Regions from separate parts of the Megasphaera vaginalis (ex Bordigoni et al. 2020) genome, predicted to be linked through region 3. Evidence: riboswitches for the same ligand, from Rfam matches in the RefSeq annotation. Region 3 holds a riboswitch; each other region holds the start of a gene.
What was found. A riboswitch is a leader RNA that binds a small molecule or an ion and turns the genes downstream of it on or off. The one in region 3 is predicted to bind S-adenosylmethionine.
Positions count from the first base shown of each region.

Region 1: another riboswitch for S-adenosylmethionine. It lies ahead of C0977_RS10075 (MetQ/NlpA family ABC transporter substrate-binding protein); the one in region 3 lies ahead of C0977_RS04385 (methionine ABC transporter ATP-binding protein).
Region 2: another riboswitch for S-adenosylmethionine. It lies ahead of metK (methionine adenosyltransferase); the one in region 3 lies ahead of C0977_RS04385 (methionine ABC transporter ATP-binding protein).
Region 4: another riboswitch for S-adenosylmethionine. It lies ahead of C0977_RS06700 (branched-chain amino acid transport system II carrier protein); the one in region 3 lies ahead of C0977_RS04385 (methionine ABC transporter ATP-binding protein).

Region 1 covers NZ_OEQB01000009.1:17,642-22,101, forward strand. Annotated here, with positions in the region: gene rhaD (rhamnulose-1-phosphate aldolase) at 1-670, opposite strand, end outside; SAM riboswitch class I at 810-904, shown strand; gene C0977_RS10075 (MetQ/NlpA family ABC transporter substrate-binding protein) at 985-1,818, shown strand; gene metF (methylenetetrahydrofolate reductase [NAD(P)H]) at 1,919-2,779, shown strand; gene C0977_RS10085 (FMN-binding protein) at 2,931-3,407, opposite strand; gene C0977_RS10090 (acetylornithine/succinylornithine family transaminase) at 3,612-4,460, opposite strand, start outside.
Region 2 covers NZ_OEQB01000001.1:38,071-42,530, reverse strand. Annotated here, with positions in the region: gene gmk (guanylate kinase) at 1-424, shown strand, start outside; gene rpoZ (DNA-directed RNA polymerase subunit omega) at 426-635, shown strand; gene coaBC (bifunctional phosphopantothenoylcysteine decarboxylase/phosphopantothenate--cysteine ligase CoaBC) at 650-1,867, shown strand; SAM riboswitch class I at 2,043-2,145, shown strand; gene metK (methionine adenosyltransferase) at 2,196-3,386, shown strand; gene priA (replication restart helicase PriA) at 3,452-4,460, shown strand, end outside.
Region 3 covers NZ_OEQB01000003.1:36,313-40,772, reverse strand. Annotated here, with positions in the region: gene speD (adenosylmethionine decarboxylase) at 1-92, shown strand, start outside; tRNA gene C0977_RS04410 (tRNA-Pro) at 151-227, shown strand; tRNA gene C0977_RS04405 (tRNA-Gly) at 237-310, shown strand; tRNA gene C0977_RS04400 (tRNA-Arg) at 334-410, shown strand; gene C0977_RS04395 (DMT family transporter) at 699-1,604, shown strand; gene C0977_RS04390 (methionine ABC transporter permease) at 1,725-2,378, opposite strand; gene C0977_RS04385 (methionine ABC transporter ATP-binding protein) at 2,359-3,402, opposite strand; SAM riboswitch class I at 3,480-3,575, opposite strand; gene hpf (ribosome hibernation-promoting factor, HPF/YfiA family) at 3,750-4,274, shown strand.
Region 4 covers NZ_OEQB01000004.1:188,389-192,848, reverse strand. Annotated here, with positions in the region: gene C0977_RS06705 (Mrp/NBP35 family ATP-binding protein) at 1-678, shown strand, start outside; partial or broken gene C0977_RS06700 (branched-chain amino acid transport system II carrier protein) at 696-1,929, opposite strand; SAM riboswitch class I at 2,003-2,105, opposite strand; gene C0977_RS06695 (hypothetical protein) at 2,561-2,848, opposite strand; gene C0977_RS06690 (DNA polymerase IV) at 2,879-4,060, opposite strand; gene C0977_RS06685 (LysR family transcriptional regulator) at 4,205-4,460, shown strand, end outside.

The DNA.
Region 1 (4,460 bases), on a different contig from region 3:
CGTCATCAAAATCGTCACCGCAAACGAAGGTGCCGTGATGCGCCCAGATGACAGCCCGATATCGCTCCATTTTCGCCAACGTCGCCGTCGCCACCGCTTCGCTGCCGGGCACCATCCAAGGTACGATACCGATACCTTCGGGAAAAACGAGGGGATTTTCAATATCCGCTTCCCACAGTTCCCTCGTAATGGCGGCATCGTCAATGGGAACGACGAACGTCAAGGCGATCAGATTTGCCGGATGCGCATGGTAAACAATGCGGTTGCGACTTGCATCCCGTCTCTTCTTCAACGCCTGTGTCCGAAGGTGCGTCGGCAGCTCACTGGTCACGTTACCGCCCTTTTCCAGCCCCCAACGGACGGCATAGCTGCCGCCGTCGGCTGCCAGCTCAATAATGCCGAGGCACTCTTCCGGAGCGGCAGCAACCTTGCTCATGTATTTGCCGCTGCCCGTAAGAAGAAAGAAATCGCCGCCCAACACCGGAAGCGGCATCGTCAAAGGCAGCCAGTTCCGTTTCGTACCGAAGCCCGCACGGCAAGCAGCCGCTTCCGCCGCCGTTAAACGATAGCTGAGATTACCGCCGTTTCGTTCATGCCAGCCGCGCTGATTCGCTTCTTCCGCCATATGAATGCAGTCTCTCACAAAGGACTCGTGCAATACTTCCATCATTCGTTCCTCCTCATCATTCATGTCTTTTCAGAATAGCACAGGGATTTCTCCGCGTCTACAATTTTGCCGCAAAAAATCTATCCTCTTTCTTGACAATGATTCCTTTTCCTAGTAGAATGACAAGCGAACAAGTTCATACATTTTATCCAGAGTGGCGGAGGGACTGGCCCTATGAAGCCCGGCAACCGGTAATACGGTGCCAATTCCTGCGGAAGCAATTCCGAGAGATAAAGAAACGGTACCCTCTTTCTTCTTTCGGAAAGAGGCTTTTTTATTGACTTCCGCTATACATTACCAAAGGGGGAATCCGTTAAATGAACCATTTCAAAAAATTATCTTTATTAGCGACGGCAGCACTTCTGTCGTTGGCAGTATTAGCAGGCGGCTGCGGCAGCAGCACACCGGCAGGCGGTACGGAAAGCACGAAGAATACGACGATCACCGTCGGCGCCACACCGGTACCGCACAGCGAAATCCTGAATGAAATCAAACCGCTTCTGGCTAAAGAAGGCATCGATTTGAAAATCGTTGAATTTATGGACTATGTCAAACCGAATCTGGCGTTGGCCGACGGCGAACTCGATGCAACGTTCCATCAGCACGTGCCGTTTATGGATAAATTCAACAGCGAACACGGCACAAAACTCGTCTCAGCCGGAAAAGTCCACGTCGAACCGATGGGCGTGTATTCCCATAAGATCAAGGATCTGAAAGACGTACCGCAAGGCGGCAAGGTGGCCATTCCTAACGACCCGTCCAATGGCGGCCGCGCGCTCCTCATTCTGCAAAGCGCCGGATTGATTACCTTGAAAGACGGCGGCAACATTGCGTCTACAGTGCAAGATATCGTCGGCAACGACAAAAATCTCCAATTCCTTGAACTTGAAGCCGCACAAGTTCCCCGCTCCCTCGACGATGTCGACATTGCCGTTATCAATACGAATTTCGCCATGGAAGCCGGTTTGAATCCGCTGAAAGACGCCCTTTTCCTGGAATCCAAGGATTCGCCGTACGCCAATATTCTGGCAATCCGCGCAGGCGATGAATCGCGGCCGGAAATCCAGAAATTGATCAAAGCGCTCCAGTCTCCGGAAGTGAAAAAATTCATTGAAGACAAATACCAGGGAGCCATTTTACCGAGTTTCTAACGCGCCGCAGAAAGACCGGAATTCTCTTGAAAAATTCCGGTCTTTCTTTCATACTGTACATACAATCAGTCGTTTCAATTCATCATAAAGGAGACAGCCTATGACCGCCAGCCCCTCATTTCCTGACAGAAAAACATTTTCTCTTGAAGTCTTCCCGCCCAAAGCGGCTTCGCCGCTTGAACCGATGATCGCCGTCCTGCGTGAACTGAGCGAATTAAAGCCCGATTTCATCAGCGTCACCTGCGGTGCCAACGGGCAAGGCGGAACGCGAACAGCGGAAGTCGCAGAAAAAATCATAACCGACTGCAAGCTGACCGCCGTCCCCCACCTGACTTGCCTAAACCTGACCGCCGCAGAGGTACTTGCCGTACTCAATGATTATCGCCAACGGCGTATTACCAATCTCCTGGCGCTCCGCGGCGACAGCGTTCCCGGACTTGAACCGGCCGCCGTCTTTCCTCACGCCATTGATCTGATCCGCTTCATCAAAGAACAAACAGGCGATGAATTCAACATTGCCGCCGCCTGCTATCCTGAGGGGCACCTTCAGGCTACCAGCCTTGACGACGACATTCATTATATGAAGGAAAAAGAAGCAGCCGGCGCCGGCAAATTTTTATCTCAACTGTTCTTTGATAATACCATCTTCTACCGCTTTCGCGAGCGAACCGCCGCTGCCGGTATAACCGCGCCGATTGAAGCCGGCATCATGCCGGTTACAAGCAAGAGTCAAATCGAACGGATGATCGCACTTTGCGGCGCATCGCTGCCGCAAAAATTCCGCCGTGCCATCGACGCGTACGGCGACGACCCGACCGCCATGCAGGATATCGGCATCGCCTATGCCATCGACCAAATTGCCGACCTTCTGGCCAACGACGTCGACGGCATCCATGTGTATACGATGAATAATCCTGATGTTACGCGAAAAATCAAGGACCGTATCCAATCACTGTTATGATAAAAAGCGTTATGAAAACAAACGACACGCCGAACGTTTAAACAACGTTCGGCGTGTCGTTTTTCCGTCCGGCAAAACGGCGCAAAGTAAGCCAAAAACAAGCGCCGACCCTCGCTGCAATCGGCAGCGCGGCTAGCCACTATCTTCCCCTCTATTTCTGTGCGTCAACTAAGGCTTTCCGCGCCGCTTCGACAAACTGCGTATGCGAGACGGTCGCCCCAGCCACAGCGTCAACGGCATCGACAGACTGCGTTTTGACGAGGTCATCGCCATACATTTTCATGGACCGATACGCTGTTTGCGCCCGTTTATAGCGATCTTCGCCTAAATTCTTACCGTACGTTTCATCTTTTATCTTACCGTCTCTATCTATCCCCTTAACGACAACGCCGGTAATCTTGTGATTCCGCACGGTAATCGCCACATCTGTCTTACCCAACTTGTCGTCAGCGGAGCTTTCTGCCGTATACGTGCCGTCTTTACTCTTGCCTAAATCGGCGACAGCAGTTTGTGCACTGTCTCCCGGCTTCGACGCTTTAGCGCCATCGTCCGTTGTGCCGCAGCCGGCCAGCAACACTGCCGCCATCACCACGGTACAACAGAATAAGCCTATCTGCTTTCCCTTCATCGCAATTCTCTCCTTTATTTTACAGATGATCTGTATATAGCGCAGGCAATCGCGCCAGTATAGTATGATCATACTGCACAGAGAAACGATTTTCAACTCCCGTGCAGCATAAAAAGCCGCTGCAAACAGTCCGGCGCAGCAGCAAAGATCTGGTGCAACGCATAAAAGGGACAGGCAAGTAGTCTCTTGCCTGTCCCTTTTGATTTACGCGTCGATAATTTTCTTCAATTTCTCGACAGCCCGTTTCAACACGTCCATAGGAATATTCAGCGGCGGCAGGAGCCGGAGCAAATCGTTCGCCGTCAATACCAAAAGGCCTTCGTCAATACAGTTGCTGACGAGTTGGGTTAACTCTTTGTCCGTCTTGACGCCGATCATCATGCCCATGCCGGAAACAAACTGAACATGCTTGCAACGCGCCAGTTCTTCCTTGATATACGCGCCTTTCGCCTTTACGTCCTGCAGCAGCGCATCGTCAATCCGGTCAATAATATTGCAGGCGCCAGCGGCACAGATCGGATTACCGCCGAACGTGGACCCGTGACTGTGGCTGTCAAGCGTTGCGGCGCACGACGCGGCAAACAGTGTCGCCCCCAAAGGCAAGCCGCCGCCGAGGGCCTTGGCCGTAGATACGATATCGGGTTGGATACCGTAATTCATATACGCATACAGCGCGCCGGTCCTGCCGTTACCGGTCTGTACTTCATCGATAATCAGTAACATATCATGCACCTTGGCGTAAGCGGCCGTAGCTTGGACAAAATCCCGATCCAAAGCCCTGACGCCGCCCTCTCCCTGAACGAGCTCCATCATGACGGCGCAAACGTCGTTTTTCTCCGCCAGCGCTTTAACGGAATTGAAATCGTCGGCATCGGCATAAACGAAACCATCTACAAAGGGACCGAAATCCTGATGCAGGGAATCCTGACCGGTAGCGGACAACGTCGCCATCGTTCTGCCGTGAAAGCTGTTTTTCAGCGTAATGATCGTATGCCTGCCGTCGCCATACTTATCATGCGAATACTTCCGCGCCGCTTTAATGGCACATTCATT
Region 2 (4,460 bases), on a different contig from region 3:
CGACGCTTTTTTGGAGTATGCCAAGGTCTATGACCATTATTACGGGACGCCGAAAGATTTCGTTTTCCGCCGGCTGGACGAAGGAAGGCATGTCATGCTGGAAATCGACATTCAAGGCGCTATGCAGGTCCAGGAGAAATACCCGGAAGCCGTGCTGATCTTCATCCTGCCGCCCAGTCTGGCCGTACTGGAGCAGCGGCTCCGCGACCGGCGCACCGACAGTGATGAAGTCATCTGCAAACGCTTGGCCAAAGCGCGCGGTGAACTGGACTGGATAAGACGGTATGATTATGTTATCATAAATGATGATCTGCAGCGGGCCGTCTGCCAGGCCGATGCCATATTGACTGCGGAATGCCGGAAGACGTCGCGCAATGACAATACCATTACGGCAGTCTTGAAACAGTATAAAAGGGGAGAATAATATGCTTATTAAACCGACATTGGAATCGTTAATGACGAAAGTGGACAGCAAATACACCTTGGTAACGTTGGCGGCCAAACGAGCCCGCGAATTGACGGACGGCGACGACCCTTTGGTTGATGTCGATACGAACAAAGTCGTTTCCGTCGCCATGGAAGAAATTGACGAAGGAAAAATTAAATATGAAGTGCCTAAGGTCGGAATTAAATAAAAAGGGGAATTCTCATGTTGCTCGCTAACAAGAAGATCGTACTTGTCATCAGCGGCGGTATCGCCGCGTTCAAAGCGGCCGCCTTGGCCAGTCTCCTCGGCAAGGAAGGGGCTGTCGTGAAATGCGTGATGACGCAGCATGCGACAGCGTTCATCACGCCGCTGACGCTGCGTGAAATTACGGGAAATCCCGTTGCCGTCGATATGTTCGGCGATACCTTTGAGTTCAATATTGAGCACATTGCCCTGGCTCGCTGGGCCGATGCGTTTGTCGTAGTTCCGGCGACGGCCAATATTATCGGCAAAATCGCCAATGGCATTGCCGACGATCTGGCAACAACGACGCTGATGGCTACAAAAGCGCCGGTTATGATCGCGCCGGCGATGAACAGCAATATGTATCTCAATCCCGTCGTTCAGGGGAATTTGCAGAAGCTGAAGGCCTTGGGATATGTCATCGCCGAGCCGGACAGCGGCCGTTTGGCTTGCGGCATTGACGGCGTCGGTCGGCTGCCCGATCCCGACATACTTGTCGAATATATCGAAAAGACTACCTGCAGTTCGGCGCTGCTGCGCGGCAAAAAAGTGCTGGTCACGGCCGGCGGTACGCGGGAACGGATCGATCCGGTCCGCTATATCGGCAATCGTTCCAGCGGCCGCATGGGATTTGCCGTTGCCAAAGCGGCCATGCTGGCCGGCGCCGATGTGACTCTCGTCGCGGCTCCGTCAGCTTTGCCGGCGCCGTTAGGCGTGCATCGCATCGATGTCGGCACGACACTGGAAATGCAGGCCGCTTGCGAGGAGATTTACGATTCCGTCGATCTGGTCGTCAAGGCAGCGGCAGTTGCCGATTATCGCGTTGCCAGGCCGGCGGAAAATAAAATTAAGAAATCGTCGGAAACGTTGACTGTGGAACTGGCTAAGAATCCTGATATTCTGTATGGGTTGGGACAGAAAAAAACGCATCAGGTACTGATCGGTTTTGCCGCTGAAACGACCAATGTCATCGAATACGGTATGGGTAAGTTGAAGAAAAAGAACCTCGACATGCTTGTTGCCAATGATGTCAGCGTCGCCGGCGCCGGGTTTCAGGGGACGACGAATATAGCGACCTTTTTGTTCCCTGACGGGCGCAGCGAGGCGATGGAAATGATGAGCAAGTTTGAATTAGCGCAAAAGATCATCAGCGCCGGCGCCGCTTTGGTCGCTGCGAAAGAAAGCGCTGAGGCGTAAAATAAAAACGTGGAGGCGAGGATACTTTAGGCAAGCCGCAAAGTGTCCTTGTCTGTGTCGTTTGACGAGACTGGAAGGCATGATTTTCATGCGCTTGCGATATAGGAAAACGACGGCGATCTATTGCTTTTTTTTCGTCCTTATTCTATAATACTAAGTACCGTAAATTACATATGTTCCATCAAGAGTCGGCAGAGGGATTGGCCCGATGACGCCGCAGCAACCTTCACTATTGAAAAGGTGCTAATTCCAACAGTGCTTTCACTGGAAGATGGGTAACAAGAACCCCTCTTTTGCAGAGGGGAATTTTTTTACAGGAGGAATGGTAATGGTAAAAAATCGTGAATTTTTCACATCCGAATCCGTAACAGAAGGACATCCCGACAAAATAGCTGACCAGATTTCCGACAGCATTCTGGATGCCATTTTGGCAAAAGATAAACATGCCCGCGTAGCCTGCGAAACGCTGATTACCACAGGAATGGTGCATGTCGTAGGAGAAATTTCCACCAATTGTTATGTCGATATTCCCCATATTGTCCGTGAGACGATACGCGGCATCGGCTACACCCGTGCCAAGTACGGTTTTGACTGCGATACCTGCGGTATCCTTGTCTCTTTGGACGAACAATCTCAGGATATTGCCATGGGCGTTGACGAGGCCCTTGAAGCCAAGGCCGGCAACGGCGAACAATTCGACGCCATCGGCGCCGGCGACCAGGGCATGATGTTCGGTTATGCGACCAATGAAACGGACGAGTACATGCCGCTGCCGATCTCACTTGCTCATCGTTTGGCTCGTCGCCTGGCAAAAATCCGCAAGGAAGACGTGCTGACCTATCTCCGTCCTGACGGCAAAACGCAGGTCACCGTCGAATATGAAGACGGCAAACCCGTACACATCGACACGATCGTCATCTCGACGCAACACAGTCCGGAAGTGACGCGGGAACAGATAGAAAAAGATCTGATCGAAAATGTCATCAAACCGGAAATTCCCGATGGACTGTTCGATGAAAAGACAAAGCTCTTTATCAATCCGACGGGCCGTTTCGTCATCGGCGGTCCGCAAGGTGATTCCGGGCTGACTGGACGCAAAATTATCGTCGATACCTACGGCGGTATGGCGCGCCACGGCGGCGGCGCCTTTTCCGGCAAGGATCCTACGAAAGTGGACCGTTCCGCTGCTTATGCCGCCCGTTATGTGGCTAAGAACATCGTTGCGGCAGGCCTTGCCGATAAGTGCGAAATCCAGCTCGCTTACGCCATCGGCGTGGCTCATCCCGTCTCGATCCATGTGGAAACGTTCGGTACCGGTCACGTCGACACGGACACGATTGTCGCCTTGATCCGCAAACACTTCGATCTGCGTCCGGCAGGCATCATTGAAATGCTTGATTTGCAGCGTCCGATCTATAAGCAGACGGCCGCTTACGGCCATTTCGGCCGGAACGATCTTCATCTGCCTTGGGAGCAGCTGGATAAAGTGGCTGTACTTCGCAGTGAAGCTGGTTTATAATTATCATATCGTACGGTCAAAGGGAGACGAGAGTCTCCCTTTCTTTGTTACCGGGAGGAATGAAAATGATTGCTGACATTATTATCAACATTACGGCAAAACGATTGCAGCAAACGTTCTCGTACAGCGTGCCGCCGTCGCTGCGGCTCCGTGTAGGGGACCGCGTTCTCGTTCCTTTCGGTTCCCGCCATGAAGAGGGCGTCGTTATCGCTTTGCGGTCAGGTGAAGCGGCTGCGTCTCCGTATGCTTTGAAAAACGTGGCGGCTCTCTTGTCGGAAGAGGCGGGATTTCAAGCGGAAATGATCGATACGGCGTTCTGGATCAGCCAGTACTACGTTTGCAACTTTGCCGACGCCTTGCGCCTTTTTATGGTGGAAAAGCACGGTCTGCGCCAAACCCGCGTTCTTTCTCTTTCGGCAAGGGGGAGCGACGTTGCCGCGTCGGAGCCGGCGTTGGCCTTTGCGGCGGCAGAAGGGGAGCAGGCGGAAAAAAACTTTCGCAGCCGCTTTGGCGACGGCGTCGTCGACAGACTGCTGAAACAGGGCTTGCTGCTTCGCAGAAATGTGACGGAAAACAGAATCGCTGCGAAAACGGAACCGTATCTCGTCTTTTGCGCTGCCGATACGGCGGGTATCCTGCGGCGGCGCAAGAGACAGGCGGAACTCTTGTCGCTCTTGCAGGAAAAAGGCGAAATGCCGCTGGCCGATGTGCTGCGAAGCGGTTACAGCCGCGATACAACTGTAGCGCTTTGCAAGACCGGGCTGGCTGAACGAAGGGACAAAATTCGCCGGACGACGGCTTTGCCACTGGCTGCCGCCGCCGATACGACGTGGCCCTTGACTGACGAGCAGCAGGCTGTTCTCGCAAGCGTGCGGAGTGAGGGGCATCATCGAACCTTCGTCCTGCACGGCGTTACCGGCAGCGGCAAGACGGAGGTCTATTTGCAGTTGGCGAAGGATGCCTTGGCCGCAGGACGGCAGGTTCTCGTCCTGGTTCCCGAAATCGCGCTGACCGGACAGATCGTCAGACGCTTTACGGCCCGTTTCGGCGATGACGTCGTCGTCATGCACAGCC
Region 3 (4,460 bases):
TGACGGAAAAAGACCGCAGGCTGATCAGGCAACAGCTGCGGCAGGAAATGATCGAAATTTTTAACGGCCGTAACATGCCGTCAATTCGTTAAAAAAGCACTTTTCTCAGTTGACAAACAGTGATGACGTTGGTATAATTTATACCGTTGACGGGGCATAGCGCAGTTTGGTAGCGCACCTGGCTTGGGACCAGGGGGTCGCAGGTTCAAATCCTGCTGCTCCGACCACTGTCGCATGCGGGTGTAGCTCAATGGTAGAGCGCCAGCCTTCCAAGCTGGTTACGTGGGTTCGATTCCCATCACCCGCTCCATTTTTTATTACAACCTCGTCTTTGACTCAGTAGCTCAGCTGGATAGAGCAACAGCCTTCTAAGCTGTGGGTCTAGGGTTCGAATCCCTACTGGGTCACCATCAGCATACAAGCGGTCTTTCCTTATGGAGAGGCCGTTTTTTTGTTAATTGGGGCGTCTGTTTTCGTCGTGGTGACGTAAACATTTTCTCCGGTCATGGAGAGGGGAACCGTCGGCAGCGACGGGAAAAGGGCAGTTGCACGCAAGGTTTTGTGTTGGCGCTTATAGCAATAAATGAATTTTGTTCTTAAAAAACAGGGTGACGACAGTAGAGGAAAAACTGACGGTTGCAGTTCAACAGTCGTTGGCGTATACTGTAAAGCGTATTGGAAAACAGGAGGTATGCAAAATGTCATCAAAAACAGGTATCCTTTGCATCGTCTTGACAGCCATAGCCTTTGGGACGATGGAAATAGCGCTAAAAATCGCAGGAACGGCGTTTACGCCTTTTCAGCTGACTTTTCTTCGCTTTCTTGTCGGCGGGTTGCTGCTTTTGCCGCTTGCTGTGCGCGATGTGCGGCAGCGAGGCATTCGCCTGAATAAGGGGGACTGGATGTATCTGGCCGTTTTGGGACTGGTAAATGTTTGCTTCAGCATGATCCTGTTTCAAATCGGCGTCAACATGGCCAATGCAGGGTTGGCGGCCATCGTCTTCTCCAGCAACCCGGTTTTTGTCATGATCTTTTCTTATTTTATCATTCATGAAGCCTTTACGAGGAGAAAGGCGATTACCCTTGTGCTCAGTTTGGCAGGACTGATCATTGTCGCCGATCCTGTCGCCATCGTGAGGAGCGGCAATTTCGGACTCTGCGTTTCTGCTGCCGCCGCCGTAGTATTCGCTTTATACACGACTCTCGGCAAATTGCGTATCGAAAAATTGGGCGGCAACGTGGAAAACGCCTTCAGCTTTCTTATTGGATGCGCCTTTTTGTTGGTTTTCTTGCACATTCACGGCGATCCTGTTTTTGGCGGAATTAATTCACAGACGATCTGGTCACTTTTATATTGTTCCCTTGTCGTTACCGGTTTCGGCTATCTGTGCTTCATGAAGGCCATCGAACTGACTGGGCCGTCGAATGCGTCGTTTGCGTTCTTCCTCAAACCCGTTATTGCTCTTGTTCTCTCTGCCGTGATTTTATCCGAGCCGATTACGTGCGGCGCCGTTATCGGTTTGCTGTTGATACTGATCGGCTGTACGATGGCCGGCCCTATTGAGCGGATTCTTTTTCCGAAAAAGGTGCGGGATGGGCAATAGCCTGTCGCAATGATTGCGGCAGCGGCTGCCGAAAAATAACACGCATGGTCTACATAGTTATATCGTTTACCCATTAAGAAGGCACCGTATGCAATGATACGGTGCCTTCGGCGCATATGTTCAGCGTTTATTCTTTTTCCGGGAAATCCAATCCCCGCCGCTTTGAATCAGATTTACACCGATAATGAGGATGATGATCGTCGCCAGCATGACGTCGGCGCGGAACCGCTGATAGCCGTAACGAATGGCGATGTCGCCGAGTCCGCCGCCGCCGATGGCACCGGCCATTGCCGATGCGCCGATGAGATTGACGATGAGGACGGTAACATTGTTAATAATTGTCGGCAGCGCTTCCGGCAAGAGTACCTTACAGATGATCTGAAAGGGTGTGGCCCCCATGGATTGCGCCGCTTCAATGAGTCCGAAGTCGACGTCGCGGATCGAGGTTTCGACGAGGCGGCTGAGAAAAGGAATTGCGACGATCGTCAGCGGGACACAGGCTGCTAACGTGCCGATTGAAGTGCCGGCAATAATACGGGTCAACGGGATGATGGCGACCATGAGAATAATAAACGGCACGGAACGGACAATATTGACGACAGTGCCGAGAATACGATTGATGAAACTGTTTTCCAGAATATGGCCTTTCGATGAAGTGACCAAGGTGACGCCGAGAGGGATGCCGATCAAAGAGCCGATGAACGTCGCTACACAAACCATGAATACCGTTTCTTCTATGCCTTGCGTCAGTAATTTAATGATTTCCGGGGACATAACCTAAAACCTCGCTTTCAATGGGTAATTCCTTGATGTATGAAAATGCTGCCGTTTGTGTTTCCATGTCGCCCATGATGACGATGACGAGATACCCGAAGGGCTCGTCCTGGATATAGTCGATGTCGCCGTAGAGGACGCTGACGGCGGCATTTGATTTTTTGGCGATATTCATCACGACCGGATCTTTCGTAATCTCGCCTTTGAAGCGAAGGCGCACGAGCATATTGCGGTCAGGCGCCGGTTGGTCGCTGATGCCCATTTTACGGATTCCCTCGGGGATTTCCGTATTGATAACGGATTTGACGAAGTCCTGCATCGTTTGTGATTGCGGGGCCGTAAAAATATCGACAACCCGCCCTTGCTCCTTAATAACGCCGCCTTCGATAACGGCGACGCGGTCACAGATTTCTTTAATGACCGCCATTTCATGCGTGATCAGGACAATCGTAAGGTTCAGGCGTTTGTTGATATTCTTCAACAAATCGAGGATCGATTTCGTCGTTTGCGGATCGAGGGCCGATGTGGCTTCATCGCAGAGGAGAATTTTTGGATCGCTGGCCAGGGCCCTGGCGATGCCGACGCGTTGTTTCTGGCCGCCAGATAATTGGGACGGATAATTGTATTGGCGGTCCGTCAGGTCTACGAGATCAAGCAATTCATCGACCTTTTTTTTGATCACCTCTTTTGAGGCTCCGATCAATTCGAGGGGGAAAGCAATGTTGTCAAAAACCGTACGTGAAGACAGGAGATTAAAATGTTGAAAGATCATGCCGATGTTTTTTCTTTCCCGGCGCAACTGGCTGTCGTTCATTGCCGTCAGCTCTTTGGTATTGATAATGACTTTGCCGCTCGTCGGTTTTTCCAGCATATTGATGCAACGCACCAACGTTGATTTACCGGCGCCGCTCTTGCCGATGATGCCGAATATCTCGCCGTCTTCGATCGTCAGATCAATGCCGTTTAAGGCGGTGACCTTCGCCTTGTCGCCGTAAGTTTTGGTGATATTTTCCAGGATAATCACGGTATCAGCTCCTTAAAACACAGTTTGTAAAATAAAAAAAGCCGTCAACAGTTGACGGCGCACCAGAACTAAGCTCATGTCATCTGTCGGAATCTCCGATGGAATTGGCACCTTCCCGAGTGGGGGTTGCCGCAGCTTCATAGGGCCAGTCCCTCTGCTGCTCTGGATGAACAGTATATTATGCTGTTGCCGTTTATCTTATCATGAACGGGAAATGATGTCAAACGGGAGTTGCCGTTTATTGCAAAACTTTCACAGCAGGAATTTGCATGTCGCTGTTGAATATATAAAATATAAGGGGAAATACGGTGCAAGCTTTATTTCCTTTATGAAAGGAAGGGATTTTTATGGCAGCAGTTGTAAGAGGTAAGAATATTGAAATTACTCCGGCATTAAAGGAGTACGTACTGAAGCATGAGAAAAAGGTTACCAAGTATTTCGATAGCGAAGTGAATTTGCAGGCCGTTCTTTCTATTGAAAAAGACACTAAAATTGCTGAACTTACAGTCAAGGTCGACGGCGTCGTGCTGCGGGTTGTAGAACGTAATGACGATATGTATGCCGCAATTGATCTCGGCTTTGACAAGATCGTGCGTCAGATTCATAAATATAAGACAAAAATTGCGCGCCGCATGAAGGGCGATTCCTTCCATGCCGCGTTGGTAGAAGGCCCTGACGCTCCGGAAGAAGAATTTGAAGTTGTCAGAACCAAGAAATTTGCCGCACGGCCGATGGATGTGGAAGAAGCAATTCTGCAAATGAATCTCGTCGGTCATGATTTCTTCGTTTTCCTCAACTCTGACACGGATACGATCAGTGTGGTCTATAAACGGAAACATGGTAAATACGGACTTATTGAGCCGGAATTCTGAGCAGTTGATCCCTTGCCTTTGTGGCAAGGGATTTTTTTGCAAAAAGACATGCTTTTTAAGTATATATGTATAGTTGACATAGGTATTAGCTATATTTTCGTTTTACTTGTATACTGAAAGCAAGATGGAGATAGTAAGATTGAAGGAGGGACAATGAAGAAAAATAAAAAAATTATTTTATGGATC
Region 4 (4,460 bases), on a different contig from region 3:
ACCTCTCTGCTGGCAACGCAAATGCAGCGGCAAGGGTATAAGACGGCCATTTTGGACGCCGATATTACGGGGCCGTCCATTCCGACCACCTTCGGCCTCCATAAGCGCGCAAAAGGCGCGGAAAACGGCATTTATCCCGTAGAAACGAAGACCGGTATCAAAGTCATGTCTATGAACGTTCTCCTGGAAGATACGGGCGATCCCGTCGTCTGGCGCGGCCCCGTCATTGCCGGCGCCGTTACGCAGTTCTGGACCGACGTTCTCTGGGGTGATATCGACTACATGTTCGTCGATATGCCGCCCGGTACCGGCGATGTTCCCTTGACCGTATTCCAGTCCCTGCCGATTGACGGCATTTTCGTCGTCACCTCCCCGCAGGAGCTGGTTTCCATGATCGTGGAAAAGGCATTGCGCATGTCGGAGTTGATGAAAGTCCCCGTCCTCGGCCTGATCGAAAATATGAGTTACTTCGAATGTCCCGACTGTCACAGCCGTCATGAGATTTTCGGGCCGAGCCGCGCCGACGCTTCGGCGGCAAAATACGATATCCCCCACGTCGCCAAACTGCCGATCGATCCGAATTTCGCAGCCCATTGCGATAAAGGCGAAATCGAAACATACGGCGCAACGTATTTGGAAGACACAGCCGCTTATTTGACCGGCATTTTCGGTAAATAAGCAAAAAAAGCCATCTCTTATGAGATGGCTTTTTCATTTTCCGGACCGATTGCCGTTTCGCGGCGCACGTGTCCCCACACAGCGCCGCCGACAAAGCCGATGAGAAAGGGCGTGATCCAGCCAAAGCCGTAAGACGACAACGGCGTGACCGCCACAATGACCTTAGCGGCTGCCATGCCGCTAAGGCCCGGAAACGCTTCAAGCAACGCATAGATAACGACCAAATAGGTCGCCCCTCTATACGCGCCGTCATTGGGAATGACCTTGGCAAACGTCCCCAAGACCATTAATGCCAGTACGGGCGGATAGGAAATGCTGTAGATCCACCCGATATACGTAACGATGCCGTCAACGCCCAAAAGCGCCGTTGCCGCCGATACCGCCGCCGTCACGATAACGAAAAAACGATACGACACCCTTCCCGCCGACAGCGCGCTGAATAATGGCGACAAGTAACGCGGCACGGCCAATGGACTGTTCGTAATCTCCGCTGACACAGGCCCCCATATAAAGAAGACTGCCATAAATAACCAGAAGCAGAATAACCGTAATCAGGCCGCACAACACCATCGCTTCATTGCGCGATTTCCGCGTCGTATACCCCTTGGCCTCGACGGCACCGATAAACAAGGAAGCCATGATGAAGCTGACCAGAACGTCACCGGTATTATATCCGCCCAAGAAAGCATTGACAAAAGCATTCTCCACAACGGGATCTGCCGGCGTCCCCAAGGGAAAAAAGATGCCAGCCGCACCGACAACAATGAGGATCAACGCCAATATCGGAGTCAAATATTTGCCCATCTTATCAAAAACGCTGCCTTCATCAAAGGTAAAAAAATAGGCGACGGCAAAATAAATCAGCACGCCGGCAGTAAAAGGCAGATCGGGAAAATTCCCCTGTACGCCAAGCTGAACGGCCGTCGCGCAAGTCCGCGGAATGGAAACAAAGGTACAGATAATCATCAGCAACGTTAATAAGATATGATACGTGTGCTTGCCGACATGTGCCGTAAGACGCCGCACATCACCGCACCGGTTAATAACCAGAAGCGCAAACACAGGCAACAGAATGCCTGACAAGGACAGCCCGAGCAGTGCCGGAAGAAAAGCGGTCCCGCTGCTCAAGCCCAACTGCGGCGGAAAAATAAGATTGCCGGCGCCGAAGTACGTCGCAAAAAAAGCAAATCCGAGAATAAAAACGTCTCGTAGCCGCACCGTTCGGCCGGCAAGTGTTTTCGTTTCAATCATGACGATTCCCCCTAACGAATGATTGCACAAAAAAATGCGTCATCATAACGATGACGCACCTGCAAAACCCCTATTGTCATCTGTCGCCATCGCCGTGGCGCTGGAATTGGCACCTTTCCTTCCGGAAGGTTGCCGCAGCGTCGTCGGGCCAGTCCCTCAGCTGCTCTAGATGCATATTGTAATGAGACTTCTTCACTATATACCGAAAATGCTCCCCCGTCAAGCCTATCCTTTTCCGTGCACGTTCTCGCACCAGCCGTTTCCCATGACCAAAATGTGGACAACCGGCTCAAAACAGCTGTAAAAAATGGCGTAATTACGCCATTTGTACAATTCTTCACACAAAATTTACCCTTTTCAGGATAACTTATACACAAAATCACAACACCTGTACACAGCCGTTTCGCCTTCCGTCAAGATTCCGCCTTATCCTCTCCAATATGCGAATAGCAGGAGATAAGCCACGGCTCTTTCCGCCTGGAGATATCTGAGTTATCCACAATTTAAGCGGTATCTCGTCTCGAAAAGAAGGAGAAAAAGCGGCGAAAAACAGGGCATTTAAAGCCTATACACAGACAGGCGCCAAGATTGTGTGTAATTTGTGCATAACATGTGGCATATGACGAAAAAATCAATCTACCTTGCGGCTCCAATCAATATGCACACCCAGTTCCATCCAGACCTTCGCCAGCGCCAATCGCATCGTTTCCCAACTGGCGACAGGCCGTTCTTTGATCGTCTCGAAAAAAGACAGATCGACATAGTTGTGAAGCGTCTGGCAGGTCGTCAGGTACTCGTAAACCTTTCGGTTGATCTCGTCATTACAAAGATGAACCTGTACGGTCCGTGTATCTGCATCGTATTGAATATACCCGTTATCATTCGTTCCCGTATGCGCAGCTATTTTGTATATGGCCATCGTAAAAAACCTCCTTCAGTTGCTGACTGTTTATTTTCTCGTCTCTCTATCTTGTGATAATTCCCAAAGAAACCCCTTCATGATCGCTTGTCTGCCGAACCGTTCCTGCAGTCTGTCGATCGCCGCCGTCACCTTTTCCTGTGTTTCCGCATCGTCAGAAAAAAGATCGCCCTGTATTTGCAGCGGCTGCAATTGACTGACCGTCAGCCCTAAAAGCCGTATCGGCTCAAACGCCAGATCTCTGGTAAAAAGCCGTTTGGCCGCAAAATACAACTGCGCTTCCGCGCAAGTCCCCATCGTATCCAGCGTCAACGACCGCGTCACGGTCCGAAACGACGCAAACCGGACCTTGATCGTTATCGTTCGCCCCATAAGGTGATTCCGGCGCAATCGCCAGGAAACTTCATTCGCCAAGATGCGGAACTGTTCGTCCGCTTCACGGCGCGTCTGCAGATCGTGCGGATAGGTGTGCTCGCTGCCGACAGATTGCGGCCGGCGGTGCACCGACAGCGGGCGGTCGTCAATGCCGCAAGCCAACTCGTAAATACGCCGCGCCTGCTTGCCGACGGTACGCTCCAGCGCAGTCGGGCCGACGGCGGCGATATCGCCGATGTGACGGTAACCGGCACGTTCCAACGCAGCGGCCGTAACCTTGCCGACGCCCCAAAGTCTGCGCACCGGCAACGGCGCCAGCCGTTTCTGCTCTTCACCGTAACCGATCAGAACCAGTCCGTCAGGTTTTTCCAAGTCCGATGCCAGCTTCGCCAAAAATTTGTTGGGCCCGATGCCGACGGAAGCCACTAATCCCGTTTCCCGCAAAATATCCGCCTTGATTGCCTTGCCGAGATCCGTGACAACCGTATAATGCCCTTCCATTCCCGAAATATCCAAAAAAGCCTCATCTAGCGACAAGGGTTCGATATACGGCGAATACTGTGAGAAGATAAGGCGTATTTGATGCGATATGCGCCGGTAGTGCGACATGCGAACAGGCAGAAATACGCCGTTCGGACAGCGCTGCCGCGCGACCTTCATACTCAGCGCCGAATGAACGCCGCAGGCTCTGGCCTCATAAGAAGCCGTCGCTACGACGCCGCGGTCCGTCAGGCCGCCGACAATAACCGGTAATCCGCGCAGAGCAGGGTTGTCGCGCTGCTCTACAGAAGCATAAAACGCATCCATATCCACATGCATAATCCAACGTTTAGGCATTTTGCAGCGCCTCTCTTTCCATTACTGCTATTATACAACGTTTTTCCCAGTAAAATATAGGTGATTTCTCATCTTTTATCACGCTGTAACCGCTGCAAAAAAGTTGCGAGTATGGTAAGATAATTACGTATAGGAGGCGAGCATATGGACTTATTCCAACTGACATACTTCATTGAAGTTGCCCATAAAAAAAGTTTCACAAAGGCTTCAAAATCGCTGCACATCAGCCAACCTTCCATCAGCAAAGGCATCAAGGCGCTGGAGGAAAATTGGAATGTCCGCCTTTTTGACAGAAACGGAAAAAATGTGGAACTGACGGAAATGGGAATCTACCTGTTGCCGAAGGCGGAAGCGCTGATCAAGGAGTTCAGTCAGCTGAACGAGGACCTGAAGGCGCCGA